DNA from 2 places in the Flintibacter sp. P01028 genome. Region 1 is predicted to be linked to the other one. Evidence: predicted binding sites of a transcription regulator. Region 1 holds the regulator's gene; the other holds the start of a gene.
The links. Region 1 encodes Rex, which represses fermentation and respiration genes when NADH is low (regulators of the CRP and FNR family bind a similar motif). Its sites were predicted from a motif close to ATTGTTAANNNNTTAACAAT; they were not measured.
Positions count from the first base shown of each region.

Region 2: the regulator Rex is predicted to act here: its motif matches at 3,614-3,633, upstream of ACEVJK_RS13235 (sn-glycerol-1-phosphate dehydrogenase).

Region 1 covers NZ_JBHEVC010000002.1:354,252-368,949, reverse strand. Annotated here, with positions in the region: gene ACEVJK_RS06055 (DUF2812 domain-containing protein) at 1-105, opposite strand, end outside; gene ACEVJK_RS06050 (DUF2812 domain-containing protein) at 131-1,372, opposite strand; gene ACEVJK_RS06045 (DUF2812 domain-containing protein) at 1,400-2,572, opposite strand; gene ACEVJK_RS06040 (PadR family transcriptional regulator) at 2,682-2,993, opposite strand; gene ACEVJK_RS06035 (sigma-E processing peptidase SpoIIGA) at 3,207-4,088, shown strand; gene sigE (RNA polymerase sporulation sigma factor SigE) at 4,085-4,813, shown strand; gene ACEVJK_RS06025 (sodium:alanine symporter family protein) at 5,016-6,470, shown strand; gene ACEVJK_RS06020 (redox-sensing transcriptional repressor Rex) at 6,642-7,310, shown strand; gene ACEVJK_RS06015 (S-layer homology domain-containing protein) at 7,307-8,413, shown strand; gene ACEVJK_RS06010 (hypothetical protein) at 8,506-8,661, shown strand; gene rsxC (electron transport complex subunit RsxC) at 9,102-10,412, shown strand; gene ACEVJK_RS06000 (RnfABCDGE type electron transport complex subunit D) at 10,412-11,356, shown strand; gene ACEVJK_RS05995 (FMN-binding protein) at 11,353-11,886, shown strand; gene rsxE (electron transport complex subunit RsxE) at 11,903-12,589, shown strand; gene ACEVJK_RS05985 (electron transport complex protein RnfA) at 12,595-13,203, shown strand; gene ACEVJK_RS05980 (RnfABCDGE type electron transport complex subunit B) at 13,222-14,022, shown strand; gene ACEVJK_RS05975 (FtsW/RodA/SpoVE family cell cycle protein) at 14,061-14,698, opposite strand, start outside.
Region 2 covers NZ_JBHEVC010000009.1:7,529-22,226, reverse strand. Annotated here, with positions in the region: gene ACEVJK_RS13255 (sn-glycerol-1-phosphate dehydrogenase) at 1-1,003, opposite strand, end outside; gene ACEVJK_RS13250 (phosphomannomutase) at 1,027-1,749, opposite strand; gene ACEVJK_RS13245 (DeoR/GlpR family DNA-binding transcription regulator) at 1,881-2,642, shown strand; gene ACEVJK_RS13240 (DeoR/GlpR family DNA-binding transcription regulator) at 2,732-3,487, opposite strand; gene ACEVJK_RS13235 (sn-glycerol-1-phosphate dehydrogenase) at 3,708-4,961, shown strand; gene ACEVJK_RS13230 (ABC transporter ATP-binding protein) at 5,036-6,154, shown strand; gene ACEVJK_RS13225 (iron ABC transporter permease) at 6,173-7,825, shown strand; gene ACEVJK_RS13220 (extracellular solute-binding protein) at 7,906-9,018, shown strand; gene ACEVJK_RS13215 (L-ribulose-5-phosphate 4-epimerase) at 9,131-9,826, shown strand; gene ACEVJK_RS13210 (MgtC/SapB family protein) at 9,860-10,570, shown strand; gene ACEVJK_RS13205 (MgtC/SapB family protein) at 10,585-11,277, shown strand; gene ACEVJK_RS13200 (PrpR N-terminal domain-containing protein) at 11,501-13,297, opposite strand; gene ACEVJK_RS13195 (N-acyl homoserine lactonase family protein) at 13,552-14,277, shown strand; gene ACEVJK_RS13190 (GntP family permease) at 14,302-14,698, shown strand, end outside.

The DNA of each region.
Region 1 (14,698 bases):
GAACTTCTTGAGATAGAGCCCCTGCAGGGCCATGTCCTCCAGCCAGCTCTCCAATCCCTCCCCGTCCGCGGAAGACACCGGGGTGATCTTTCTGACATATTTCATAACAGGGCGCCTCCTTTTGGTGCTTTCAGGGGTCCAGCTGGGCCAGAAACAGCTCCAGACATTCCGCCTGGTCGGGGACGCCCCGGCAGAGCAGGCGAAAGACCTGATTGCCCCGGCGGCCCAGGTAGATGTGGTTGGGGGGATCGTCGTCGTATTGCAGGATTGTGTATTCCAGACTGTCCAGGCCGGGGCGGGTCACCGCCTGGAGGGGCTGGTGGACCGTGAGGACAGTGGGGTGGATGAACTGCTCCTGGTTTTTCCGGAACTGCTCCGGCTCATGGGCCTCCTCCGTCCGCAGGGAGGAAAACAGCCACTCTGCCGCCCAGTCTGTCCTGGTTCGATAGAAGTCCACGGCGACGATGGCATTACCGCTGTATCCATCGGAGCGGACCTCTCCGGAACTCCACCAGTCGTACTGCTCCGGGCACAGGAGGGAGGCGGTTCTGGTGTTATACCGGGTCATCATCTGGGGAGTGTCCAGGGTGATGTCCGCCTCCCCGTGGAAGGCTTGCTCCAGGGTGACATGAGGGAAGGTCCACTCCTCCGGGCCGGACAGCTTATGGACGGACTGGGCGCTGACCACACCCACCAGAATGGGAAGGGGAAGGAGCAGAGCGGCAGCGCACCAGCCCGTCACCACCCAGGGGACCCGGTTCCGGCGGCCCTCCTTCAGAGGGATACCGTTGGCCAACTGCCGCCACATCCGCTTCCAGCGCTTCATCATATTCGTCTGAGGCAGCAGGGAGAGTATGGCCCAGCCGGCCAGCAGGATCATCAGGGTGAGGAAAATTTCCGTTTCCAGTACCACATACTGCCCCAGCATCCAGGGCTGGGTGGCGATTTTTACCAGAGTCTTGCGAAAGCAGAAAAGAAGCCATAGCACCAGCAGGAAACGGCGGCGCCGGATTCGGCGGATTAGGGGGGTGAGGGTTTCGCTCTGGGTCACCGGGTCGGTGTGGAGGGGCGGGGCGTCCGCTCGCTCTGTCCGGTAGACATAATACAGATTGGAGAGGGTGGTCACGTAGGTCCAGCCCGCCTCCCCATAGGCCGCATTGCGCTCCGGATCGATGCCGTAGAAGCCGGCGATCTCCAGACCAAAGCGGGTGCCGGGGGTTGGTTCTCCCCGTCGGAACCGGGCGGTTTCCGAGGACAGCTTTACCAGATGGAGCCCCTGGGCCGCCATGTCGGCCAGCCAGCGCTCCAGACCGGCCATGTCATAAATCTCCACAGGGATGATCTTCCGGACCAGCTTTTCTCTCTGTTTCATATGGATGACCTCCTTTGGTCCAAGGTGTCAAAGGGCTTCCAGCATTTCCGCAAACCGAGGGAGAAATTGGGTCAGATCCTTGGAGCCCTCGTACTCTACCCGCATGACGAGGCCGCCTTTGCGGAGGACGAGGTAATAGAAGTCGGGGTTTCGTTCGCTCTGATAATACCAGATCTCCTCCAGGCCGTGAGCGGGCTCCAGAGCCCGATAGTTCTCATGTCCGCCCCAGGCCCTCCACTCCCAGACCCGCCGCTCCGCCACGGCGGGGAGGAGATAACGGGTAATGTTGATTTCCAGATGGGGGATGTCAGCCAGAGAGCCGCCGGAGCCAAAGACCCGGTTTGACTCCCACTGCCGGTAGTACCATTCCTCCGGTGTGAGGGGGGTGTCGCCGTGGGAGATGTAATCCATGTTGAACATGATATCCCCGGTGGGTCGGAACTCCGGCCCCTCGATCTCAGTCATGGTGACAAAGTTGGAGTCGGCCAGGTCATAGGGGAAATAGCCGTGGGTAAAAAAGACGAATACGATCTCCACCGTCACCAGCGCCAGGGGCAGGATGGAGAGGGAGGTCAAAACACCGCCCAGCCGACGGCCGGGGGCAGGGGAGAGAGGCAGACCCTTTTGACTCCGCCGGTGGAGCCGCCAGAGGGTGAACAGGCCGAGCAGATAGGCCAGGTCCACCAGCAGAAGGCCCAGCAGGGCCAGCAGCCAGGGGAGGGGGCCGTCCGCCAGCGCCTCCGCCCAGAAGTAGCGGAGATCGGACAGAGAAAAGGCGTTGGAAAAAGGATATAGGAATTTGTATAACAGAAAATTGACGATTGCCAAACCTATGCCGCCCAACAGCTTCTGCTTGAAAAAGCGGCGGATGGCGTAGTCCAGCACATCGGGGTCTGTGTGGGCCTGGGCCGCCCGGTCGGCGGTGGCGAACACAAAGAAGTTTTTACGGAAGATGCCCAGATAGCTCCAGCCCGCCGCCCGGAACAGGTCAGTCAACTCCGGGTCCTCCTGGTCTGTCTTGTTGTGGGCGGGCTCCAGATGGAAGCGGAGGGGAGCGGGCTCCTGTCGGGCAAAAAGGGTCAGAGGGCCCGCCGTACAGTCAAACACCAGACCCTTGCCAGCCATTTTTTCCAGCCAGATTTCCAGCGCCGGGATATCATATCCACCCACGGGGCAAAGGCGAAAGACAGTGCCGCTCATGTTCTTCTCCTTTCTGATTCAACCAATATGTCTGCGTACAGGTCCAGCCAGCGCTCCAGCCCTTTGAAGTCGTACAGGCCGCAGGGAAGATGCTTCTTGATGCGCTTATTCATCGTTCTTCCTCCTCTCCGTCCAGAACACAGGCCCGAAGCCGGTCCAGCTCCTCATGATAGGCCTGCCGCCCCTGATCTGTCAGCCGGTAGGTGCGCTTTCGTCCATCGACCTCCGTTTCCTGAATAAAGCCCTCGTCCTGAAATTTAGCCAGCAGGGTATACAGCGTGCCGGGACCCAGCCGTACTCTGCCGCGGGTACGGCGCTCGACAAATTCAGTGATCTCGGTCCCGCACATATCCCGGCGGAGAAATGACATCAGGACATAAAACATGGGTTCGGTCAGAGGGCCTCTTTCCTTACCGGCCACAGTAACATCCCCTCTCAATATTGAAATGCGATATCGACTATCGATATTATATGGGAAAAGAAGAAAAATGTCAATGGGAGAGGGGAGGAAAAGGCGGTTTTCCGCAAATTCTTTCAACCGAAATCTGACCGGTTTTTTCCGGTCAAGCACCTATAATAGAGTCTGTCGCCCGCCTTTGGACAGGCGGAACTGGAGAGAGGGGAGCGGTCCGGCGTGACGGTCATCTATGTGGATACCCTGTTTCTGCTCAATGGGATCATTGACTATCTGCTGCTGCTGGCCGCCGCCCGCCTAGCGGGGGAGCCACTGCGTCGGCTGCGCTTCGGAGCGGCGGCCGCTCTGGGTGGGGCCTATGCTGTGGCCATCTTTCTGCCGGGCATGGCGTTTCTGGCAGGTCCCTGGTGTAAGTTGGCCTCCTGCGTTTTGATGCTGGTGGTGGCCTACGGCGGGAGCCGGAGGCTACTCCGCCAGGGGCTCATCTTTGTGGCTCTGGCCTGCGCGTTGGGAGGTGGAGTAGTGGCCATCGGGCTGCTGGACGGCCGGAGCCTGAGTTTGGGGAGCGGAGTGTTTTATTCCTCCCTGGACCTGAAGATGGTGCTCCTCTCTGCTGCGGTCTGCTATGTGGTCCTCACAGCTGTCTTTCAACGAATTGGCAGGCATAATTCCTTGACAGGAGAGCTCCTTCAGGCGAAACTGCGGCTGGGGAAACGGACGGCGGAGTTCACCGCCCTGGTGGATACTGGGAATACCCTGACAGACCCAGTGTCGGGACGGCCTGTGATGGTGGCGGAGGGAGACAGTGTGTCCGGCCTGTTTCCAGAGTGCCGCAGGCCGCGGGCGGCCGACCTCATGGATCCAGCCGGTGCTATGGCCAGGCTTGGAACCGGGGAGTGGAAGGGTCGTTTTCGCCTGTTGCCCTACCGTGCGGTAGGGGTGGACAGAGGACTGCTGTTGGCCTTGAAGGTGGACAGCCTGAATCTGGGTGGAAAGGAGCGTGGGCCGCTTCTGGTGGCCCTGTCCCCAACTCCTGTGTCAGACGGAGGAGGGTACCGGGCTTTGATCGGGCCCCTGGATGGAAAGGACGAGTGCACATGAGCATGAGAGAGATTATTTGGAAACTGCGGGACCATTTGGAAAGCCTGCTGACTAGTCTGGGGCTGTCCCTGCCCGGCAAGGTGATGTATATAGGGGGGAGCGACACCCTGCCCGCCCCCTTGGAAAGAGAGGCGGAGGCGGAGCTCATCGCCCGGCTGGAGCGGGGAGACCGGGGGGCGAGAGACCTGCTCATTGAGCACAATCTCCGGCTGGTGGCCTATATCGCCCGCCGGTTTGAGAATACCGGCATCAATATTGAGGACCTCATCTCCATTGGGACCATCGGGCTCATTAAGGCGGTGGGCACCTACCAGCCGGCGAAAAGCATCAAATTGGCAACTTATGCCAGCCGCTGCATTGAAAATGAAATCCTGATGTACTTGAGAAAGACAGCGAATCAGAAGACAGAGCTGTCCTTTGACGAGCCCTTGAATACCGACTGGGACGGAAACGAGCTGCTGCTGTCCGACATTCTGGGGACCGATGGGGACCTGGTCATGCGGCCCATCGAGGCGGACGTGGACCGCCAGCTGCTGCGCCAGGCCATGGACCGGCTGGAGCCCCGGGAGAGGCAGATTATTACCATGCGCTTTGGGCTGGACGGCCGCCCAGAGCGGACACAGAAGGAGGTGGCGGACCAGCTGGGCATCTCACAGTCCTATATCTCACGGCTGGAGAAGCGGATCATCGCCCGGCTGAAGAAGGAGATCGTCCGCATGATGTGAGGGCAAACTGTACAGAAGCTGGCTGCTTATCGTTGACCATTTTTATAAATTGTGAAAAAACCTCTGGTAAAAGTCGGAGAGATGTGGTATAGTAAGGCCGAGAAATATCCCAGGAGATCTGAGGGGCGGAAGACTTTGATTTCCTGGGATATGTTCTGCTTCGCGCAAATTATGACAGGAAGAGAGAAAGGGAGATGTCGTTATGTATGATGCGTTCGCGGGCTTAATCAGTCAGATCAGCGGTTTCATGTACAGTTACCTGTTGATCGTCATGCTGCTGGGCGTAGGCCTGTACTTCACCTTCCGGAGCAAGTTTGTCCAGCTGCGCCTGCTGCCGGAGTCGATTCGCGTGGTAGGAGAAAAGACGGGGGATCAGCACTCGGTTTCCGCATTTGAGGCGCTGATGGTATCCACAGCCAGCCGCGTGGGTACCGGAAATATTGTAGGTGTGGCCAATGCCATCGCCATCGGAGGCTATGGCGCCGTGTTCTGGATGTGGCTGATTGCCATTGTGGGAGGCGCGACTGCCTTTGTAGAGAGCACGCTGGCCCAGATCTATAAGAAAAAGGACCCGGAGGGCGGCAGCTATGGTGGTCCGTCCTACTACATTCAGGCGGCTCTTAAGAGCCGGGTGCTGGGCGTTGTCTTCGCCATCGCCCTCATCGCCACCTATGCCGGTGGTTTCAATATGCTGGCCTCCTACAACCTGATTAGCAGCTTTACCAGCTATGACTTCTACGCCAGTGCCGGCACCTTTACCCTGGGCGGCAAAGAGTACAGCGTTGTGGCCGTGGTGGGCGGCGTGATCCTGGCCATCCTGGTGGCCATCTGTGTACTGGGCGGCGGCAAGCGGATCGTCAAGGTTACCGGCGTTTTGGTCCCTGTCATGGGTGTGTTGTATATCCTGATGGCCCTGGTGGTCATGGTGATGAATCTGAATATGATTCCCAGTGTCCTGGGCCGCATTTTCAGCGAGGCATTTGATTTCGGAGCCATGTTCGGCGGTGCCGTGGGCTTTGGTTCCTCGGCCATCATGCAGGGAATCAAGCGTGGCCTGTACTCCAACGAGGCCGGTGTGGGTTCCGCCCCCAACGCCGCCGCGGCCGCTGACGTATCCCACCCCGTCAAGCAGGGATTGGTCCAGATGCTGTCCGTCTTTATTGACACCATCCTGGTCTGTACCGCCACGGCCATGATGTGCCTGTGTACCGGCATCGATATCAAGGGCGGACTGGAGGGTGCGCCCCTGGTCCAGGCGTCTCTGGCTACTACCTTCGGCGCGGTAGGCCCCTACTTTATCACCTTTGCGCTGCTGCTCTTCGCTTTCACTACCCTGCTGGGCAACTTGTTCTACTGTGAGGGCTGTTTGAACTACATCGCTAACCGCAAGCTGGGAAGCGTGCCGATGACTGTGTTCCGGCTTATCGCTTGCGGGCTGGTCTTTGTAGGGGCCCAGTTGTCCTTTGGCTTGGTCTGGGACCTGGCCGATGTGCTGATGGGCATTATGGCCATCATCAACCTGCCGGTCATTGTCATTTTGGGCCGTACAGCTATGCGGGCCCTTCAGGACTACATGGAACAGCGCAGGGCGGGCAAGAACCCTGTATTCAAAGCCTCCAGCATCGGCCTGAAGGAAAAAACTGATTTTTGGAACTGAATCTGGCAGGCTTTCTGCCAATAAAAGGCCCAGGGACGACGAATCGTCCCTGGGCCTTTTGAGTCGTAAAAGGATTTGACACAAGGGGGGGCAATCAGGTAAACTATATAAAAACATCATATCCAGTGGCCTCCGCTGTATAGGGGAGGTTGTGCAGATGAGGCGAAAGCTATGAAACGAAATACCCGAGTATCAACGGCGGTGATACGCCGCCTGCCCAGATACTACCGACAGCTCTCAGAGCTTCAGGAGTCCGGCGTTGTCCGGATATCCTCCAATGCCTTAGGGAAATCTATGGGACTGACCGCTTCTCAAATCCGCCAAGATTTGTTCTGCTTCGGTGGTTTTGGGCAGCAGGGCTATGGATATAAGGTGGACAGCCTGAAAGAGGAGATCGGTGATATTTTGGGCATTAATCAGGGCCATACCATTGTGGTGCTGGGGACCGGCAACCTAGGCCGGGCTATCATAGAAAATTTTAAATTTTCCAGTAACGGCTTTCAGCTTTTGGCCGCTTTTGACGTAAATGAGCGGGTGGTGGGGACCAGAATCGCTGGGGTGCCTGTCTATCATGCGGATTCCCTGGAGGCCTTTTTGGGGGAAAACCAAGTGAGCGTAGGCCTGCTGACAGTGCCCATCGCCGCTGCCCAGGAGATGGGGGACCGGCTGGTGGCCGCCGGAGTTCGCGGCATCTGGAATTTTACAAACTATGAGATATCCTGTGTTCGGGATGATGTGGTGGTGGAATCGGTCCATTTTTCTGACAGCCTTTTGGCTCTGAGCTACATGATTACCCAGCGGGAGGATCGGGAGGAAGAGAAGAAGGGGGAGCCACAATGAGAAGGCCTGTGATCGGCCTGCTGTGCGGTGTGATGCTGCTGGGTATGCTGGCCTGCGGCGCTTATGCCCTTTCGGGGGGCGACAGCCTGATCAGCCTCAGCTATCTGACCGGGACTTTTGTGCCCAAGGCTGTGTCTACTGGAAACGAAGCTGCGGAAAAAGCCTTACAGGGCACTTACGAGGAGAGCAAAAAAGGCCTCGATAACCTGCATCAGGGCTATCTGGCGCAACTGGCCGGCGAAGAGAGCGGCGCATACAGCGCCACGCTCCAGGCCAGAGATTGGTCGGATGGCGATGAGATGACACTGACCACTGGGGCTGGAGTCATGTTGATGAACGGAGCCGCCTCCGTTTCTCACGACGGGGCTTTCATAGATGTGACAGACGGAATAGAGCTGGCCTCCGGGGCCCGCCTGACCTCCGGACACCGCTACCTGGTGGGAGAGAATACTGTGGCCAGTGTAACGGTCCTGTCCGGGGCGGCCCAGTTGGGGCTCCAGGGCGTCTATGCCCTGGAAGACGGCAGAGAGGATCCGACGCCCTTCTATGATGTATGCCAGACGGATTGGTACTACGCTCCCGTAGATTATGTGTACCGAAACACACTGTTTTCGGGGATGGACGAGCACCACTTTGGACCGAGTTCAGCTATGAACCGAGCTATGCTGATGACGGTGCTCTACCAGATGGCTGGAGCGCCGAAAGAGGAGCTGGAGCGCGCCAGTGTCACCTTTGCCGACGTGCCGGAGAGTGCCTGGTATGCCCCTTATGTGAAGTGGGGCGCGGAGCAGGGAATTACAGCTGGAACAGGAGCAGACACCTTCAGCCCGGAGCAGCAAGTGACCCGCCAGCAGGTGGCGGCGCTGCTGTACAGCTTCACCACGAGTTACCTTGGGCTGGAAGCGGCTGAGGGGGCCGACCTGTCCGGGTATCAGGACCTGGGGCAGGCCAGCGACTGGGCTCATAATGCCCTGTCCTGGGCTGTGGCGGAGGGAATCATCAGCAGTTCTTCTGCCGACAGCCTGACGCTCAGTCCACAAAAGAGCGCTAACCGGGCTGAAGTGGCCACGATGCTGCGTGCCTTCGCGGAAAAAATTATCTGACATAGGCAGAACCCATCCGCCCCCTCCGCATATGATGAGATTGAGAGCGGCAAACAGCCCCTCTCAGAACTTCATATCAGGAGGTACTTCAAATGGGGTGCTGCAATAACGGTTGGGGCGGCGGAGGCTGCCTGTGGATCATCATTCTGATCATCATCCTGTTCTGCTGCGGCGGCTGGGGCAATAGCTGTGGCTGCAACAATGGCTGTGGCTGTAACAATAACAACGGCTGCGGCTGTGGCTGCTGACCAGGCGATCCAGATTGATTGGGAGGCGCGGACCTGAGAGGGCCCGCGCCTCTTTTATGGTCAACGCGGACAAGCCTGTGCCTGGGGTGCGGCTATGGAAGAGAAGGAAATGCCGGTGGGGTGAAATCCTTTGGGAGAGGGGGAAGAATGCTCGGGAAACAGGTCGTTTTTTTCGAAATCAATCTTGCAATTTTTCCATAAAAGGTGTATGATAAAGCCCGCAAGCAGAACCGACGGACTTGTTTTACAGGAGAAACGGGGTCCGGCGGGTTTTGTCGTGCGTCCGCTGAACTCGGACGCCGCGGGGCATGGGTATGATAGAGGGGCGGGGTCCCCCAGTGGTTTCCAGTTCCTGTCAGGAGGGAAGAGGGGGACCGTATAAAATGCGTGTCCAGGCTCCACAGTTCCAGCGATTGCAGTATAGGGAGGTCGAAATCTGAATGAGTAAATTTCTCAAACGTTCCGCGCAAGGTGCGGGAGTCCCTCATGAAAAAAGGACTTCCAACCTTGAAACGGTAGTGATGCCGCTGCCGTCTAAGATCGTTCTGTCCATGGGACAGCACATTGGCGCTCCGGCTGCCCCCGCCGTGGCCAAGGGCGATCAGGTGTATGTAGGTACCGTGGTAGGCAAGGCCGGAGGCTTCGTGTCCAGCGACATCCACTCCGGCGTATCCGGCACCGTGGACAGCATCGTCACCATTACCGCTCCCAATGGCGCGGCCCAGACCGCCGTGGTCATCATTCCAGACGGGGAGCAGAAGGTGGACCCCGCCGTGGCGCCCCCGGTGGTGACAGACCTAAAGTCTTTCCAGGACGCCATCCGGGCCAGTGGCCTGGTTGGACTGGGCGGAGCCGGCTTCCCCACTGCGGTCAAGCTGGCGCCTAAGAATCTGGATGAGATCGACACTCTGGTGATCAATGGCGCTGAGTGTGAGCCGTACATCACTTCTGACAACCGCTGCCTGATCGAGGACACCCACTTCATCCTGGGCGGCATCAAGGCAGTCATGAAGTATCTGGACATCAAAAAGTGCGTCATCGGCATCGAGGGCAATAAGCCCCAGGCAATCGCCAAGATGAAGGATGCCATTGATATGCCCGGTGTCGAGGTCAAGGAGCTGCCCTGCCGCTATCCCCAGGGTGCTGAGAAAGTCCTGATTGAGAATTGCACCGGACGGGAAGTTCCCTTCCCCGGTCTGCCCTCTGACGTGGGGGTTATCGTCATGAACGTTACCTCTGTGGCCTTTGTGGGCAAGTATCTGGAGACCGGCATGCCTCTGGTCACCAAGCGCCTCACGGTGGACGGCGACATCGTCAAAGAGCCCAAGAACGTCGAGGTCATCATCGGCACTCCTGTCCAGGAGCTGCTGGATTTCTGCGGCGGCTTTACCGACGAGCCCGGCAAGGTGCTCTATGGTGGCCCTATGATGGGCAACTGCATCGCTGATCTGTCCCAGCCGGTCCTGAAAAACAACAACGCTGTTCTGGCCTTCTCCAAGAAGTGGGCCCACATCCCCAAGGCCACAAACTGCATCCACTGTGGCCGGTGTACCAACGCCTGCCCTCTGGGCCTGTCCGCCAAGGAGATCGTCCAGGCCTATAACGACGGCAACGTGGAACTGCTCCAGCAGCTCAACGCCGACCTGTGCATGAGCTGCGGCACTTGTTCCTTTGTCTGCCCCGCAAAGCGGCCTCTGGCACCCTCCATCGCCCTGGCCAAGATCATGATGAAGAATGGAGGTAAGAAGTGATGGCCAACAAACTGATCGTCACCGCCGCGCCCCATATCACCAGCGCGGACTCCACCCAGAAGATCATGCAGCGGGTCTGTATTGCCCTGGTGCCCACGCTGATCGCTTCTGTGTTTATTTTTGGAATTAATTCCCTTATCCTTACCGCTATCACCGTAGCCGCCTGTGTTTTCTTTGAGTGGGGCTACTGCAAGATGGTGGGCCGTGAGGTACCCATCGCTGATTTCTCCGCCGTCGTGACTGGCCTCCTGCTGGCCTTTAACCTGCCCGCCAGCCTGCCTTGGTGGATGGCTATCGTGGGTGCCTTTATCGCCATCGTTATCGTGAAGCAGCTCTTCGGCGGCATGGGCTACAACTTCGCCAATCCCGCCATTGTGGCCCGTATCGCTCTTGCGGTTGGCTTTGCCAGCCGTATGGCCAGCTACCCCAAGCCTGAGAATGGGATTGACGCTCTGGCCTCCGCTACTCCTCTGGCCGTTTTTGACCAGCTGGGCTCCAGTGAGTATGTGACTTTGCTGCTGGGCAATCACGGCGGCGTCCTGGGCGAGACCTGCGCCATCACGATTCTGATCGGCGGCATCTATCTAATCGCTACCAAGGTCATTAGCCCGGTCATCCCGGTTACTTATCTGGCCACTGTGGCCGTCCTGTCCCTGGTCGCTGGCCGGGACCCCATCGTGCAGCTGCTCTCTGGCGGCCTGATGCTGGGCGCCTTCTTTATGGCCACTGACTATGTCACTTCCCCTACCACCAACAAGGGCAAGATAATCTTCGGCCTGGGCCTGGGCATCATCACCTGCGCGATCCGCTTCCTGGGTACGATGAATGAGGGCGTGTCCTTCGCCATTCTGCTGATGAATCTGCTGGTCCCCTATATCGAGGTCAACACCCGTCAGGATAAGCTGGGTATCGCCAAGGTGAAAAAGGGAGGTGCCGCGAAATGAGCAACTGGAATCGCGTATTTAAGCCCATCGTGGTGCTGGTGGTCATCTGTATCATCGTCACCGGGGCTCTGGCCGCTACGAACAAGGTAACAAAGCCCATCATTGACGAGGCCATCCGTGTGGCACAGGAGCAGGCCAGGAAGGAGCTGCTGCCTGACGCGGATAACTTCACCAAGGTGGAGGGTGTCGCGGTGGAGAACGTGTCTGACATCTACACCGCGGATAATGGAGTGGGCACTGTGATTACTTGCTCTGCCAAGGGCTACGGTGGGACGGTCACTGTCATGGTGGCCTTCAATCCCGATGACACCATCAAGCAGATCAAGGTCACCGAAGCCGCCGAGACAAAGGGTATTGGCAGCAATGTGACGGAAAACAGCGAGTATCAGGCCAATTACAGCGGCCTGCCTGCCACTCAGGCCCTGGTCCTGGGGACCGATGTGGACGCCTATTCCGGCGCCACTATTTCCAGTCGTGCGGTGAACAACGCTGTGAACTCCGCCATCGACGCCTATAACCAGATTCCTTGAAAGGCGGTGAGTCAAGATGAGTAGTAATAATAAACTTCATATTTTAACCAACGGTTTTTTGAATGAGAACCCTGTTCTCCGGTTGGTCTTGGGTACCTGCCCCACTTTGGCCACCTCTACTATGGCCTCCAATGGCATCGGTATGGGTCTGGCGGCTACCTTTGTGCTGCTGTGCTCCAACGTGGTTATTTCCGCTCTGCGGAAGGTCATCCCTGACCAGGTCCGTATCCCCTGCTATATTACTGTTATCGCCGGTTTCGTGTCTGTGGTGCAGATGTTGGTCAAGGCATTCGTGCCCGATTTGGATAAGGCGCTGGGTGTGTATCTGCCCCTGATCGTGGTCAACTGCATCATCCTGGGTCGTGCCGAGATGTTCGCCTCCAAGAACGGCATCGTGGACTCCGCTCTGGACGGTATCGGCATGGGCATTGGCTTTACCATTACCCTGACTATCATGGGCTCTATCCGTGAGATCCTGGGTTCCGGTACTTGGATGGCCGGCTTGGGCAGCCTGATTCCCGCTCTGGGCGCCGATTTTGCCATCCAGGTGATCCCGGAGTCCATCGATACCTTCTCTCTGATGACCAGCGCTCCCGGCGGTTTCTTCGTCTTTGGTGTCATGATGGCCGCCGCCACCTGGCTGACCACCCGTCCTAAGAAGGCCGCCGCGCCCGCTCAGGTCGAGGAAGGGGGTAATGCGTAATGGAAATGGCTCTGAAATTGGCCAGCATCTTCTTTACCATGATCCTGGTTGACAACTACGTTCTTGCTAAGTTCCTGGGTATCTGCCCCTTCCTGGGCGTCTCCAAGAAGCTGGACAGCGCCGTAGGCATGTCCCTGGCCGTTACCTTCGTCATGGTGGTGGCCACTGCCGCCACTTGGCCTATCCAGATGCTCCTGCTGACCCCTGCCAGCGGGGCCTGGGACCTGGGTTATCTACAGACCATCGTGTTCATCCTGATCATCGCCATCTTGGTACAGCTGCTGGAGAACTTCCTGAAGAAGTTTGTTCCCGCTCTGTATAAGGCACTGGGCGTATATCTGCCCCTGATCACCACTAACTGCACCATCCTGGGCGTCACCATTTTGAACATCGACAACGGCTACAACTTCATTGAGTCCATCGTCTGCGCCGCCGGCGCCGGCATCGGCTTCCTGGTAGCTATGGTCTTGTTCTCCGGCGTCCGCCGCCGTGTGGAGCAGGCCGTGACTCCTGCCTGCTTTAAGGGCCTGCCCATCACTCTGGTGGCTGCTGCCATGACCTCCCTGTCCTTTATGGGCTTCGGCGGTATCGTGGAAGCCATCTTCCGTGTCTGATAGGAGGGGGAGAGTAATATGGATCCAATTATCCTTGCAATCATTGTCGTCACCGTGATCGGTTTGATCGGCGCGGTGATCCTGGTGGCCGCCTCTATCTTCATGTATGTCCCTGTGGACGAGCGTGTTGAAAAGATTACCGCCGTTTTAGCTGGCGCCAACTGTGGCGCTTGCGGCTGTGCCGGCTGTGCCGACTACGCCAAGAGCATCGTGGAGGACGGCAACGCCATCAATAAGTGTACCCCCGGCGGGGCGAAGTCCCTGGCCGCCATTGCGGAGATCATGGGTGTGGAGGCCAGCTCCGCCACTCCCATGAAAGCGGTGGTCGCCTGTTCCGGCACCTGTGAAAAGACCTCCAAACGCTACGAGTTCGAGGGCATCCACAGCTGCCAGGCCGTCAAGGGCCTCTATGGCGGCGATGGTATGTGTAAGTATGGCTGTCTGGGCTATGGGGACTGTACCCGTGCCTGCGCCTTTGACGCCATTCACATCGTGGACGGGATCGCTAAGGTGGACCGTGAGAAGTGTGTGGGCTGTGGCGCCTGTGCCGCTGTCTGCCCCAATGCGGTCATCTCTATCATCCCCGAGCATAAGCGTAAGCCCGTGGTCCTGTGCCAGAATAAGGATAAGGGCGCCGATACCCGGAAGGCCTGTACTGCCGGCTGTATCGGCTGCATGAAGTGTGCCAAGGCCTGCCCCAAGGAGGCTATCACTGTGGAGAACAACTTGGCACGCATCGACCAGGACAAGTGTATTGGCTGTCAGCTGTGTGTCAAGGAGTGTCCTGTGGGCGTCATCCATGTCCCGGCTGCCGAGTAATCATAAGAAAAGAGCCATCCCGTCCGGGATGGCTCTTTTTATAGGCTTCGGTCCTTTAACCAACTGGGCAGCGCCCTCGCTTTTACACTGGAAACAAGGCCCAGGGCGGCATACAGAGTGACAATGGAGGAACCGCCGTAGCTGATGAAGGGGAGCGTCAGTCCCATGACAGGCAGGACAAAGAGACACATTCCCACATTCAATATGATTTGGACCAGCAGCATCCCGGCGACACCGATACAGACATAGGCGTCAAAGGGAGAGCTGGCGTGGCGTCCCACCCAGAGGCACCGGAAGACCACGGCGCCTAAGATCAGCAGCAGGAGCAGACAGCCTGCCATCCCCAGTTCCTCACCGCACACAGCGAAGATGAAGTCGTTGTACCGCTCGGGGAGGGCATCGCTGTTGGAGGCGTGGGTCTGGATGCCCTGGAGATAGCCCTGACCGAAGAGTTGACCCGAACCAATGGCCAGGATAGAGCGGCTCTGTTGATAGCCCTTTCCTAACGGGTCCAGGTCGTGGTCCAAGACCACCCGGAAGCGCATAATCCGGTAGTCGGTCCATAGGCTGGTCTCGGGCAGGACAAAGAGCCACAGAATGACTACCGCGGCCAGCAGGCCACCGCCCACAAGGAGAAACCACCGCAATTTGACGCCTGAGGCCCAGGCCATAAACA
Region 2 (14,698 bases), on a different contig from region 1:
TCTCCTCGCGCCACTTGACCGGGTCATATACCTCCGCCGCCCTGCGGGCGGCATCAAAATCCACCTTCCGCTCCAGCAGCAGTTCCACCGCTTTCAGGACCAGAACAGTACCTACGCCTACCTGAGCTCCATGGGGAGCTGGCCGCTGGCCCCGCTGCTCCAGGATGGTTTCCCAATAATGAGACATATGGTGCTCACAGCCGGAGGCAGGTCTGGAATTGCCGTACAAGCTCATAGCCACACCGGTTAAGACAAGCCCCTCCATGATATCTCCCAACACCTTTGGGTCCCGTTCCTTGGCCCGACCAGCCACCGGAAGCAGGTCCTGGACACAGTTCTCCACCAGCTCCATGATCCGCTCACACTGATGCTCCCCCGTAATGATATGGGACAGCCGCCAGTCACACAGGCAGGTACATTTTCCAAGCAGATCACCCAGTCCGGCCGCTATCATTGGATAGGGGGCATTTTTCAAAATCTCTGTGTCCCCAATGACCGCAAGCGGGGTCTGTGCCTGGAAGGTGGTCTTTAGATGGTTCACATGGATGGCCGCTATGCTGGACGCGAATCCATCCATAGGGGCCGCTGTGGCAACAGTAAAGAAGGGCCTCCCTAGCTTAAAGCTGAAATACCGGGTCATATCGTTAATGGTTCCGGTGCCTACGGCCACCACCAGGTCACAGTCCTGGGGCATATGAATGACCAACTCCCCCAGGGTAGCCTCGTCAAACTCCAAATGGGTCAGTTGGATGATCTCAGCCCGGATACCCGCCTGAGCCAGGATATCCATACATTTTTGGCCAGCGATCCCATAGGTGATGTGGTCACTGACCAGATAAAGACTGTGGAACCCCAATTCCTTTACAAATTTCGGCAGGTCCGAAAGGGCATCCTTCCTCACACTTACATACTTTAAGGGAGCGCTGTGGGTCTTTCCACAGGGACAGGTAAATGTCCGATTCAAATAGTCGTTCAGCCCATGAGGAGTATGATATAATTCCATTTCTCGATTCTCCTTTTTCGCCTTTATCTCAAAAATTCATTGAGCACCGTCCCCAGCTGGCGGTAGTCGTCGATAGTATAAAATGTAAAGTCAGAGCGGTATATGCTCTCGTCATTGCCACCGGGGCCGTAGTCATCCCCCACATAGACCACTTGGTCATGGGACAGCCCCCGCTCCTCACAGTAGCGGTCTAAGGCATAATATTTACTGTATGGCCGGGGAGCCAAGTCAAAGGAGGAGGATCCACCCACATACACTGTATAGTCCAAGAACAGTTCCTTCACATAGGGGTAGATGGCTCGGCGGCGGCTCCGGTCCGGGTCAAAGGACAGCTTTTCCCTGCTGTCCGCTTCAGTTCCAAGCAGTGGGAGGGTGACACATCCAGAAGGATGGTACTCCACCGATTCCCCCGCATAGTTCATGTAACCAAACTGTCGGCGCAGCTGGTCCATTCGCCGGTCAACCGACTCCCGGTCACAGCGCACCGATATGTTCCGGACTACCTCCATCTCTCCTCGTTCCTGACAGTATTCCCATTCCTGCATCCCGTAATTGGCCAGGATATCAATGGGATAGCCGCCCATCTGTCGAAAAATCCTGGAGCCTGAACCGGCCCCCACAATTAGCAGCCGGTAGAGCTGGGCTAGACGATCCAGCACTTTTTTATTCTCCTCCCCTAAAGGGCATTTGTGCTGCGTTATCGTACCGTCCATATCAAAGGCGATCATCTGGATCCTTTTCCCCACTTTTTCTCCTCCCAGCCGCTTGCATTTTTCTGTTATTTCATTTATACTGAAACTATACACTATTGTGCATTTTTGTCAATGACCGGCGCAAAAAAGCAAAAACAATCACAAATGTTCAAGAGGAAATGATTATGTCGAGAAAGGACCGGTTGCTAAACATCCTGGATTTCTTAAATGACCACAGCTTTGTCACCGTAGATACCCTGAGCCGCCACTTCTTTATCAGTCCCCCCACGGTCTATCGAGACTTAAGGGAGCTGGAAGAACAGATGTTGATTATCCGTGGCAATGGCGGGGCAATGCGCATCTCCGCTGACAGGACCAGTATGCCGCTGGATATCCGCCGGACCATCCACGCCAAGGCCAAAGCCGCCATCGCCCACCGGGCCATGGAGCTAGTCCGCCCACATACCTTTCTCTTTTTGGACGCCTCCTCCACCACTGGCTATCTCATTGACTGCTTCAGTCCCAGTTTGGATCTGACTGTACTCACAAACGGGGTTTCCGCCGCGGTACAACTTACACAGAGGGGGATCCGAACCTATTATACTGGCGGCCGCTTTTTTGGCAGTTCTACTGCGGCCGGGGGCAAGATATCCTATGACTCTTTGGACCGCTTTCATATTGATATGCTTTTTTTCTCCTGTTATGGTGTAGAGCCCAAAGGGGCCATTGTTGATCCCTCTGAGGAGGAAACGCTTCTGCGCCGCCACCTTCTTCGCCGGCCGATCACAAGCGTCTTTTTGTGTGATGGGAGCAAATTTGGCAAGGGATCCATTTTTCGGGTCGCTTCTTTAGATCAGGTGGACTATATGGTCACCGATTCCCCGCTCCCCCCCGCCTACCCATTGCCCCGTCGGGGCATTCTGGTCGCCTCTCAGGACGGAACATAAACAGGCGGCGGAGCGGATCACCCGGACAGGTGTTCCAGCTCCACCGCCTTTTTTGTCTCAAAACGCGCTTGATCCGCCCTTCTGCCTGTTCACTTCTCCTCAACTAAGATTATTTCCTTTTTGGGGGAAGGATAAGATTCTGGCACCGGGCTGTCGGTAATCATATAGTCTATCTCTGATAGAGACGCGATATTATATACCGCTGAGTGGCCAAATTTACTCCCATCGCATAGAAACACGCTGACCGCCGCGTTTTTCAGCAGGAAAGCCCTCAACTCCGTTTCTTTCTCTGAGGTATCCACGATCATTCCCTTCTCATTTACTCCTGATGCTGAGAAGAACATTACGTCGATATTAAAGTTCGCGGCTGTTTCAATGGCCATGGCCCCCCCCACAGAGGAGGAGCTTCCGATTACCTCGCCCCCAAGGCAGTAGGTTCGCAGGCCCAGGCTTTTCAAATGGGCGCCAGTCGTCAAGCTGTTGGTAATGACAATGATATCAGGACGCCCTTTTAAATAGTCGCACAGATAAGAAGCAGTGGTGGAACCGTCGAGAAAGACCACCATATTGTTAAGAGCAAATTTTACGGCCTCCCGGGCCAAAAGATTCTTTTTCTTGTAGTTGACGCTCTTTCGGAAGTCCACCGGAGCTATCACATTCTCCGTCGGAATGTGCATAGCTCCGCCGTGATTGCGAATGATCAGCTTTCGGCGGGCCAGCTCAGTCAGATCACGCCGGATAGTAGGCATACTAACCAAAAGGCTTTTGCTCAGTTCCTCTACCGTGGCAAATTCCTTCTCCGCCAGGACCTTTAGTAGTTTTTGATGTCGTTCTTCTTTCAGCATAGTCCCCTTCTCCATGAGCGAAAATGATTTTTTATTGTTCTATATTAACACTGTTGACAGAAATGCTCACTTCAGTTATTATAGTGGCTATAAAATATGTACAAATCACGAGCCATTTTCCTCCCTTTTGTTTATATATTAACAAAAGGAAATGTTGAAGTCAATGCGCTTGTCTTGTTTCCCTTTCGTTTCTGTTCGAATACCCAGGAGGTCCTGAAATGTGAAAATAGACGCCAACCATTTGAGCGGCCCCTGCTCTTGCGGCGGGGAACACCTCCTTGCGACCCAGATATGTGTCATTCAGGAAGGGGCTCTTTTCCATCTGGAGGAAATTCTTTCCAGCATTCCCGTTGTTGGAAAGCGTTGTGCGGTCTACGATGAAAATACTTACCGCGCCATCCCAAATTCCATACACCCTAGAGCGGAGCAGGAAATCATCCTATCCCCCTCTGGGCTCCATGCCGATGAGAACTCTACCGCCAGCGTGTTAGCTCGTCTGGAACCAGATATTCAAGTGATGCTGGCCATTGGCGGGGGTACTGTCCACGATATCACCCGCTATTGCTCGACGGAGCGGGGTATTCCATTCATTTCTATCCCTACCGCCGCCAGTTGCGATGGTTTCTGCTCCAATGTGGCGGCCATGACTTGGCATGGATATAAAAAAACGATACCCTGTCAGGCACCGCTCCTTGTCGTGGCCGATCTTGATGTGATCTCCGCCGCCCCCTGGCGGCTCACCGCAAGCGGGATTGGCGATATGCTGGGCAAATTCATTGCTTTGACTGATTGGCGCATCTCCCATCTCCTCACTGGAGAAAAGCTTTGCCCAGTCATCTATCAAATTATGGAGGATGCTGTTGACAGCATTTGGACCAGATGCCGCGACCTGCGCAGCGGCGGCTCCGCCGCTTACGAGGCGGTAGTCTACGGGCTTTTGATGAGCGGACTTGCCATGCAGATGATTGGCACCTCCCGCCCTGCCTCTGGAGCGGAACACCATGTATCCCATTTCATTGAGGTGGAGCCAGCGGCCCTGCGCACTCATAGCAGCGCTCTCCACGGAGAGAAGGTTGGCGTCGGCACGCTTCTCATCGCTCAGGAATATCAGCGCCTATCCCAGATAGAGAACATCGCCTCACTGGCGCTGCCCTATGCCCCTGTGTCAGATGAGCGGCTGATGGAAGTGTTTGGCCCCAGGCTTTTCTCCGCCTGCCGGGAGGAAAACCTCCATGACTGTCTGGCCCAGGTAACGCCGGAGCGGCTGATACAGCAGTGGCCTCAGATACGGCAAATCATTGCGAAGATCCCTCCCGCCGCTCAGATCCATCAGTTTTTAACGGACCTGAAGGCAAGTGCCTCCCTGTCTGACCTGGGCGTCCCTGAAGCGGCTCTGGAACTGATTTTGGAGTCCTCCCCTCTGATCCGGAACCGGCTCACTTTTATGCGCGTCCGGCGGATGATCCGCCATTAAAAGATAAAAAAGCAGATACAGACAAAAAGCAGACCGCCTGCCGGCCATGTGTGTATTTGAGAGGAGAATGTACTGTGAGTGTGACCATTTCGATCAAGCACGCCTTAAAGAAGTACGGGGAGAATGTGATAATCCCTGACCTGAACCTAGATATCAAGGAGGGAGAATTCTTCACTCTGCTGGGGCCCTCTGGCTGTGGTAAAACCACCCTGCTTCGGATGATCGCCGGTTTTAACTCCATCGAGGGAGGAGACTTCTATTTCAGCGATCGACGCATCAATGACCTGGATCCCGCTAAACGCAACATTGGCATGGTGTTTCAAAACTACGCCATCTTCCCCCACATGACTGTGCGTAAAAATGTGGAGTTCGGTCTGAAGAACAAAAAGCTCCCAAAAGCTGAAATTGCCTCCAAAACCGACGAGTTCATGAAGCTGATGCAGATTGACCAGTATGCCGACCGCCTGCCGGAACGTCTGTCTGGCGGACAGCAGCAGCGTGTTGCTCTAGCTCGTGCCCTGTGTATCCAGCCCGACGTTCTGCTTTTTGATGAGCCGCTCTCCAATCTGGACGCCAAGCTCCGGGTGGAGATGCGGACCGTCATCAAGAACATCCAGCACAGCGTCAATATCACTACTGTTTACGTCACCCATGACCAGGAGGAGGCCATGGCCGTTTCCGACCGGATCGCTGTCATGAAGGATGGCGTTATCCAGCACGTCGGAACGCCCAAGAATATCTACCAGCGGCCTGCCAACTTGTTCGTATCTACCTTTATTGGCCGCTCCAATGTGATGAACGCCAAGCTGGTAGTCGAGGGCGGCAGAACCTATCTGCTTACGCAGAAGGGGCATCGGGCCGAGATCCAGAACGTGATGGACCAATACCGCCAGAACCAGGACGTGATCATGTCCGTCCGGCCGGAGGAATTCCTGCTCACCCAGGATGCCACTGTGGATGGCATTGACGGAGTGGTGGATGACTGTGTGTTCCTCGGCCTGAACACACACTATTTTGTCCATTTGGATTCCGGCGAGGAAGTGGAGATCATCCAGGAGTCCTCTATCGACAGCATCATCCGCCCTGGCACTCACATTAAGCTGCAGCTAAACACAGAAAAAGTCAATGTGTTCACCGCCGATGGCTCCGCCAATATCCTCACCGGCGTGTGCAACGACTGCGCTGCATCCTGACAGAGGAGGGCGCATAGTATGACAGTAAAAAAGAAAAAGTTTGAGCTATGGACGGTGGTCTCTCTGGTCCTGCTGGCCACCTTCCTGCTCTTCCTGGTCTACCCCATGTTTGGTCTGCTGAAGCAGTCAGTCATCACACCCGAGGGCCAGTTCTCCCTGGCGGAGTTCACCAAATTTTTCAGCAAGTCCTACTACACAGACACCATGGTCAACAGTATGCTGGTGACCGTCTCCGTCACCGCAGTCTCCCTGATCCTGGGCATCCCCATCGCCTATTTTTACTCCTTTTATAAGATTAAGGGTGCCAAAGCCCTGTTTGTCATCTCCATCTTGTGCTCCATGTCCGCCCCCTTCATCGGGGCCTACTCCTGGATCATGTTGTTGGGCCGTTCCGGCGTCATTACCCAGTTCCTGCTTGGTCTAGGCATTGACATTGGAAGCATCTATGGCTTTAAAGGTATCTTGTTGGTCCAGTCGCTCAAGTTCTTCCCCCTGGTGTTCATCTATATGAACGGCGCATTCAAGAATATCGACAACACCTTGATGGAGGCCTCCGCCAACATGGGCTGCACTGGTGTCAGCCGTCTGTTCCGCATCGTGCTGGCTCTGTCCATGCCCACCATCCTAGCCGCGGGCCTGATGGTGTTCATGCAGGCCTTTGCCGACTTCGGCACCCCTATGCTCATGGGCGAGGGCTTCCAGACCTTCCCCGTGCTGATCTACAACCAGTACCTGGGTGAGGGCGGCCAGAACTTCAACTTCGCCGCAGCCCTTGCTATGATTGCGGTCATTATCACCGCTGTGGTCTTCGGCATTCAGAAGTTCGCCACCAGCCGCTTCAAGTTTTCCATGAACGCCCTGCACCCCGTGGAAAAGAAGGACGCCAAGGGCCTGTCCGGTTTCCTGATGCATCTGTACTGCTATGTGCTGGTGGCTGTGGCCTTCCTGCCCCAGCTGTACATTATCTACCTGTCCTTCCGCAACTGCTCTGGCGCTGTCTTCAAGCCCGGCTTCTCTCTGGGCAACTACGAGGCCGCCACCAAGAAGCTGCTGGGCCGCTCTATTAAAAACACCACCGTTATGGGTATCCTGGCACTGGTCATCATCATCGTGATCGCGGTGCTCATCGCCTATCTGGTGGTCCGCCGCTCCAGCGCCCTGAACAACACCATCGATACTCTGTCTATGCTGCCCTACATTATGCCAGGCGCTGTCATTGGCTTGGCCCTGCTGATTGCTTTTGGCAAGAAGCCCTTTGCCCTCACCGGTACCATGACCATCATGATCATCGCCCTGGTCATCCGCCGTCTGCCCTACACCATCCGTTCAGCAACGGCCACGCTGATGCAGATCTCCATGAGTATCGAGGAAGCAGCCATCAGCCTAGGCGCCTCCAAGGCCAAGACCTTCGTAAAAATCACCGTCCCCATGATGGCAAACGGCATCTTCTCCGGCGCCATCCTCAGCTGGGTAGCCATTGTGACGGAGCTTTCCTCCTCCATCATCCTATATAACCAGAAGAGCATTACCCTGACTATGTCCACCTATGTGGCCATCAGCCGAGGCAACTACGGTCTGGCCGCCGCCTTCGCCGCCATCCTGACGCTGATCACCACCATCTCCCTGCTCATCTATCTGGCTGTGACCAAGTCGGAAGACGTCCGTCTCTAACCCCCTTCCCGGCTTATCTGCGGCCCTGCCGCATGTAAGTATACACCTTATTCTGAGAAGAATGAAAAGGAGAATGAACCATGAAAAAGTTACTTGCCCTTGCCCTGGCCTCTGCCATGGCCCTGTCTCTGGTTGCCTGTGGCTCCAGCGATGACAACAAGAGCGGCGGAACCTCCACCCCCAGCACCGGATCCAGCACCAGCACTGGTGCCGGCTCCAGCGCCGAGGAGCCCGTTGAGCTGTCCGGCGACCTGGTCCTCTACTCCTCCATGACCGACCCCGACCTGGATGCTCTGATCACCTGCTTCAATGAGAAATACCCCGATATTGAGGTGGAGGTCGTCAACGGCTCCGCCGGCGAGCTGACCACCCGTCTGACTGGCGAGGCATCCAACCCCGTGGGCGACCTGGTCTGGGGCGGCATGGCCGACTCCGACGGCGACCGCTACGCTGACATCTTCGAGTCCTGGGTCTCCGTGCATGATGCCGAGAATATGCCCGGCTACACCTCCCCCAACGGCCTGTACTCCATGGACCATCTGTCCACTGTCGTCTTCTGCATCAACAAGGATCTGGAGGCCGAACTGGGCCTGGAGATCAACTCCTACGAGGACCTGCTGGATCCCAAGCTGAAGGGTCAGATTGTCACCGCCGATCCCAACAGCTCCTCCTCCGCCTGGAACAACCTGTCCAACATCATGGCCGTCTACGGTATGGACTCCGACGAGGCCTGGGCCTACATCGAGAAGCTGATGCCCAACCTGGTCATCGCCGGCTCCTCCTCCGCTGGCTTCAAGAGCGTCCAGCAGGGCGAGTACGCCGTGGGTCTGACCTACGAGGACGGCGCTGTTACCCTGATCAAGGATGGCGCTGACAACATCCGTCTGCAGTACCCCGAGGAGGGCACCTCCGCCACCGCTTTCGGCGTGGCTCTGGTCAAGAACGGCCCCAACCCCGAGAACGCCAAGGCTATGATCGACTTCATCTGCTCCGCCGAGGGTCAGACCGCTCTGGCCGCCTATCAGGAGGGCACCCTGCGCTACACCAACGCCAACTATGAGGCTCCCGAGAATGCCTGGCTGGCCCCCTCCTCCGACATCAAGTGGGTGGACCGCGATGTGTCTTACCTGACTGAAAATAAGGACGCCATTCTGGAGCACTGGAATGAGCTGTGGGCTGAGGTCATGGGCTAATCCCTTTTTGGGGAAACACCTAGCTAACCTCTTCGTTTTACCTTGTAAGGATCGGGGTGGTCAGTGTTCTGACCACCCCGGTCTTTCTTGATACATCAGGGAGGATCTATTTATGCTGGAAACACTGAAACGGGAGGTCTGCGACGCCAATCTGAAGCTGGTAGAGTATGGCCTTGTTATTCTTACCTGGGGGAATGTTTCCGCTCTGTCTGAGGACGGCAAATTCGTCGTCATTAAGCCCAGCGGGGTGGATTATTCCTCCATGTGTCCAGAACAGATGGTCGTCACCGATCTGTCCGGAACCGTGGTGGAGGGCGAGCTTCGCCCCTCCTCCGACCTATTGACCCACCTAGAATTGTACCGTAGCTTTGCTGGCGTAGGCGCCGTGGTTCACACCCACTCTCCTTATGCTACGGCGCGGGCTCAGGCAGAACTGGATCTGCCGTGCTATGGAACTACTCATGCCGACTCCTTCTACGGTGCCATCCCCTGCACACGCCACCTGACCAAGCAGGAGGTGGACCAAGCGTATGAGGCCAATACCGGCCTTGTCATCGCAGAGACCTTTCGCCATCGGAAATTGGACCCCATGGCCATCCCAGGAGTGTTAGTATGCAAGCATGGTCCCTTCTCCTGGGGCGCCAACTGCAAAAAAGCTGTGGAAAATGCCCTTATCCTGGAGGAAACAGCCCGCATGGCATTGATTACGACCCAGTTCTCCCCCCAGGCCGAGCCAGCTCCCCAGTATCTTTTGGATAAGCACTATTTCCGGAAACATGGGGCCAACGCCTACTACGGGCAAAATTAACCTTTGAGCTGTTCTTGAAAGGGCGGTGAGCCTATGATCGAAGCATTGGACTATTTCCGAGAGCTGAATACAGTATCTGTTTTGCTGAGGCTGACGCTCGCCATGCTGCTCGGTGGTATGATAGGTCTGAACCGGGGTCGTAAACGGCGGCCGGCTGGCTTTCGCACCTATATGCTGGTATGCCTTGGCGCCGCCCTGACCATGATCCTGGGGCAGTACGAGCACTATATCCTCAACACCCTCTGGGAAGGACGCTATGGCCTGCGCACCGATATTTCCCGCATCGGCGCCCAGGTTATCAACGGCATCGGCTTTTTAGGTGCCGGGACCGTTCTGGTCACTGGAAAGCAGGAGGCAAAGGGCCTGACCACTGCCGCCGGTCTGTGGGCTTCGGCCTCCATGGGGTTGACCATTGGAGCTGGCTTCTACGAGTGTGTGGCTCTGGCATTTCTGCTGATCTTTCTTGCAGTCTGGCTGCTCCCCCGTCTGGAAGTTTTTATCATAGAGCGCTCCCGAAACATCAATATCTACGTGGAGTTCACCTCACTAGATGATATTGGTCAAATCATTGCCTGCATCAAAGCCCATAACTCCCATATTTATGATGTTGACATCAACCGTGACAAGGAGAGGGCTCGCCCCAGTGCCATTCTCTCCATCCGGCTGGAGGAGCGGATGCCCCACACCAAGCTTCTGGCTGATATCTCGGCGCTGGACTGCATTTATTCCATTGAAGAAACATGAGGGGGGAAGCCGCCGTGTTATCCATATTTCATGAATTGCGTGATGTCACCCTGCTCTCTGTCGCTCTGCGTATGCTGCTGGCTTCTCTCTGTGGTGGAGTCATCGGCATCGAGCGAGAGTATAAACGCCGTCCAGCCGGCTTCCGCACCCATATTCTGATCTGCCTGGGTGCCGCCATCACTACTCTGACAAGCCAGTATCTCTATATGTACATGGGCTATGATACAGATATTTCCCGCTTGGGGGCCCAGGTAGTGGCCGGAATCGGCTTTATCGGAGCTGGCACAATTATTGTCACCCGTCGTCAGCGGGTCAAGGGGCTCACCACCGCCGCCGGCCTCTGGACCACTGCCATTGTTGGTCTGGCTATCGGCAGCGGGTTTTATGAAGGGGGGCTTTTCGCCACCATTCTTGTCATGATCGCCGAGTTGGTTTTCTCCAAGTTAGAATACCGCATCCTAAACCATGCCCCCGAAATCAACCTGTACATGGAATACACAGATTCCCAATGTCTGGACCAGGTATTAGTCCTGTTCCGGGATCTGGCCGTGAAGGTGCGAAACATGGAAATCACCCGTTCAACCGGCAGCGAGCGCCATAATGCCTGCGCCATCTTTACTCTGGCGCTCAATAAAAAGCACACTGTAGAAAGTGTGCTCAACTCAGTGCTCATGGTAGAGGGAGTTATTTCCGTGGAAGAGCTGTGACCCTGAAAGCCCATCTCTGCTTCCGGCCATATGGACAGTAAGTCTTACATCGTGGGAGAGGTAACGCAAAAGAGTTACCTCTCCCACAATCTTTTAAGGTCACAGGGACCTCGCTATGCTGTCGTAGCAGATGTGAGGCGTGGGTTTTGCCTGTTAGCGCCGGATCAAATACCTTTTCCCGCACAATAATGAAAGAAGCAGTGGAGCCAGGACAGGGATAACGTCAACTTTCTTTGTTGCGCTTAAGCATATTCCAAACAGTAGACCGGCACACGTCTACCCGCTTTGCGGCCCGGCAACGGTTGCCCGCTTCTTCCTCTAATACGAGACGCACGATGTCGTAATTGATAGCCTCCAAACTCTGATTTAGATTGACGGCGGCGAAGCCTCGAGGCAGCAACTGACTGCGTTGAGGAAGTTCCTCACGAATTAACTTGCGGACTTCTTCTGCCTGGATATAGGGACCGGGGGTAGTAAGCATCAAGGTGCGCATCATGCGACTAAGTTGGGCCAAATTTCCATCAAATCCAAATTGCTGGAACAGAGCCATGGCCTCGGAGGCAAATCCAATAATTCCTTTTCCCAGCTCCATATTCAGCTGATTAATATACAACGCGGTGATACCCGGTATATCCTGACGGCGCTGACGCAAGGCAGGCAGACGCAGTACAACAGTAGAAAAATGATTTTTCAGATATGTAAGCACATATTCATCTTCTATATCAGGGCGGTCCAGCACACCAGAAAACAATAGACGGTTACGTTGGCACAGATTGCTTTGCTCCATAAAACGGAACAGCTCCTCCGCAGTTTCATTTTCCAGCCGATCCACTGAGCGTAGATAAATAGTAATTCCTGTGCGAAAGAACGGCGAACTGTCCCGGCTGAGAAGCGCCTTCCATCGCCGGGGAGTTAGCACCTGGCAGTCCACTGTCACCATCATCCGCTCATGAAAGGGCCCATTCCGGTATAGGATAGAGGCCACCGTGTCTTTTCCCGTTCCAGTCTCTCCGAGGATCAGAACGGGCCAGATACTCTGGTAATAGGCGGGTATCCTTCGGCCGATCTCCCCTACCAGCACCGCACACCCCACTCGAGATACATCGTTAAATAAGGGTTCGTTTCGGTGCGTGATGGTTACTCCCTTTCCCGTCTCCACAGGCATAGTCTGTGCCTGCCGCACCTGAATACACAGACATCGTTGTCCACAATGCTCCAATCCAAATGCCGACAGAAACAGCAGCTCTCCCTTCCATTCTAATTCTCGCTGCACGGGCTCATTTCCCACAGTCAGACAGGGAAGCATCATTTGTATCTGCTCCACCAGGCCCACCCAACCCGGTTGCTGCTCTAGGTTGGAGAAAATTAGTCTTCCGCCAGGTGTAAACAGAGATGTACCGGGCGCCAACACCCCTAGTAACTTTTGCAGCGCAGCGTTCTGCTTCTGAAAGTGTCCATATTTTGCGCACACATGGACGGCCTCATCAAAAGCGGCCGCAATGCTGGCCTCATCAGACGAGAGAAACATGGCGTTCATACCTAGTTCTTCAGCGTTGACCATACTCACCCGATCACACAGGATCAGTTCTACTCCCTGGTCCCGTAATCTCTGCAGCTCCCCCTTGATGTCGCTCTCAGCAGTGATGGTACATACCGTAAAATCATACTGCATCATAGCCGAAAGCTGCACCGCGCACTCCGTGATGCCGGAAAAGCCTACTACCGCAAACTTTTCTAAGTAATGCTGCGCTGACTTCAGACAGCGCAGCACATCATATACTGATACATCAATCTCCACTACCGGGATAGACGCGGCTGTACGCAACAATTCCGCTGTGCCCCCTCTGGAAACGATAGCATCATAGCGGTAATCAGGCTCCTCCCGTAATACCTCAAGGCAAGTCTTATAGTTACCCAGCTTTACAGTCAATTCAATATCATTGCGATTCTGTCCTACTTGTTTCATAACAGATGCCATACCCCAATAAGGCGCAATGGCCAAAATCTTGATCTTGTCCATCTCCGTCCCCTCCATCCGTCTAAATTTCAAACATTTTTTGATATTTTAACATATAGAATCACTTTTGAAAAGAAAAAATAATTCATTTTGTTTAAAAAATAGTCATTTTTTCTCATTTTCCATGTTGTTACTTTCTTTTCTAAGCTACTATACTCTATACAGTGGTAGTCCATAACGACGGATATACCAAAGAGTGTATCTCTGCGCATGAGATTCGATGTTGTCTGATTACTTTTCAAGGGAGGAACGATATTTTGAACTACCAAATTGATTTGCTAACCAAAGTATTTCCTGGCAAGTCCAGTGCCGGTGCGCTGGGACTGAGTACCTGCGCACTACTTCGTGCCCCGGGACACACCCTCCTGTTTGACACAGCGGCTCATGGGGTTATTAAGACCATCCAAAATTCTCTGGCAAGATTGGAGGTCGCACCAGAGACTGTGGACACTATTTTTCTCAGCCATATGCACTATGACCATCTGAACAATGCAGCCTATTATCCAAACGCCCAAATCATTGTGGGGCGCAGTGAATGGGAATACGCTACCACCTCCAAGGACGAGTGGACCCCATTAGAGAGCGTGCTGTACTTACAACATTGCCGTCAAGTGCGTCTGGTAGATGATGGTGAGGAAATCCTACCTGGAATCCGAGCAATCTGGACTCCGGGCCACACGCCAGGACACATGAGTCTGGCCGTTGACACTCCGAAGGGTGTAGTAGTCCTGGCTGGCGACGCAGTGAAAAACCGCAGTGAACTGGAATTGGAGTATTCCGACCAGTATGTAGATCAGCAAGCCAGCACCGCCAGCATCAAAAAGATTAAGTCGATGGCTTATAAGGTTTTGCCTGGCCACGACGGCTATTTGCTGGTTCAGGACGGAAAAGTCGTTCCTGAGCAAGAATTGGTTTTGGACATTATGCTTCCGCGCGGATGTATGGACGGCGACAACGGCGTATACCATCTGTCAGTAAAGTAATTGAGAAAGGAGCGTGTATCTTCTATGGACAATACTCCGGTTATGATTTTCGGTATTATTTTCGCCTTTGTCCTTTTGGCCTATATGTGTATGAAGGGCTGGAGCGTCTTTATTTCTGCCCCCATTTGTGCTATCATTGTTTCTATCACCTCCGGGATGAACCCCCTAACCTCTATTACCGATACCTTTTTGTCCGGTACTGGAAATTATCTGGCCCAGTGGTTTGGGCTATTTATGCTAGGCGCTCTATTTGGTAAGATTATGGAGGCTTCGGGAGCGGCCGCCTCCATTGCCCGCTCTGTTACCGAACTGATTGGCCCTCAAAATGCTGTACTGGCTGTAATCCTGGCAACTTCTGTAATGACCTATGGCGGCATCAGCCTATTTGTAGTGGTATTTGTGGTCTATCCTTTTGCAGTGG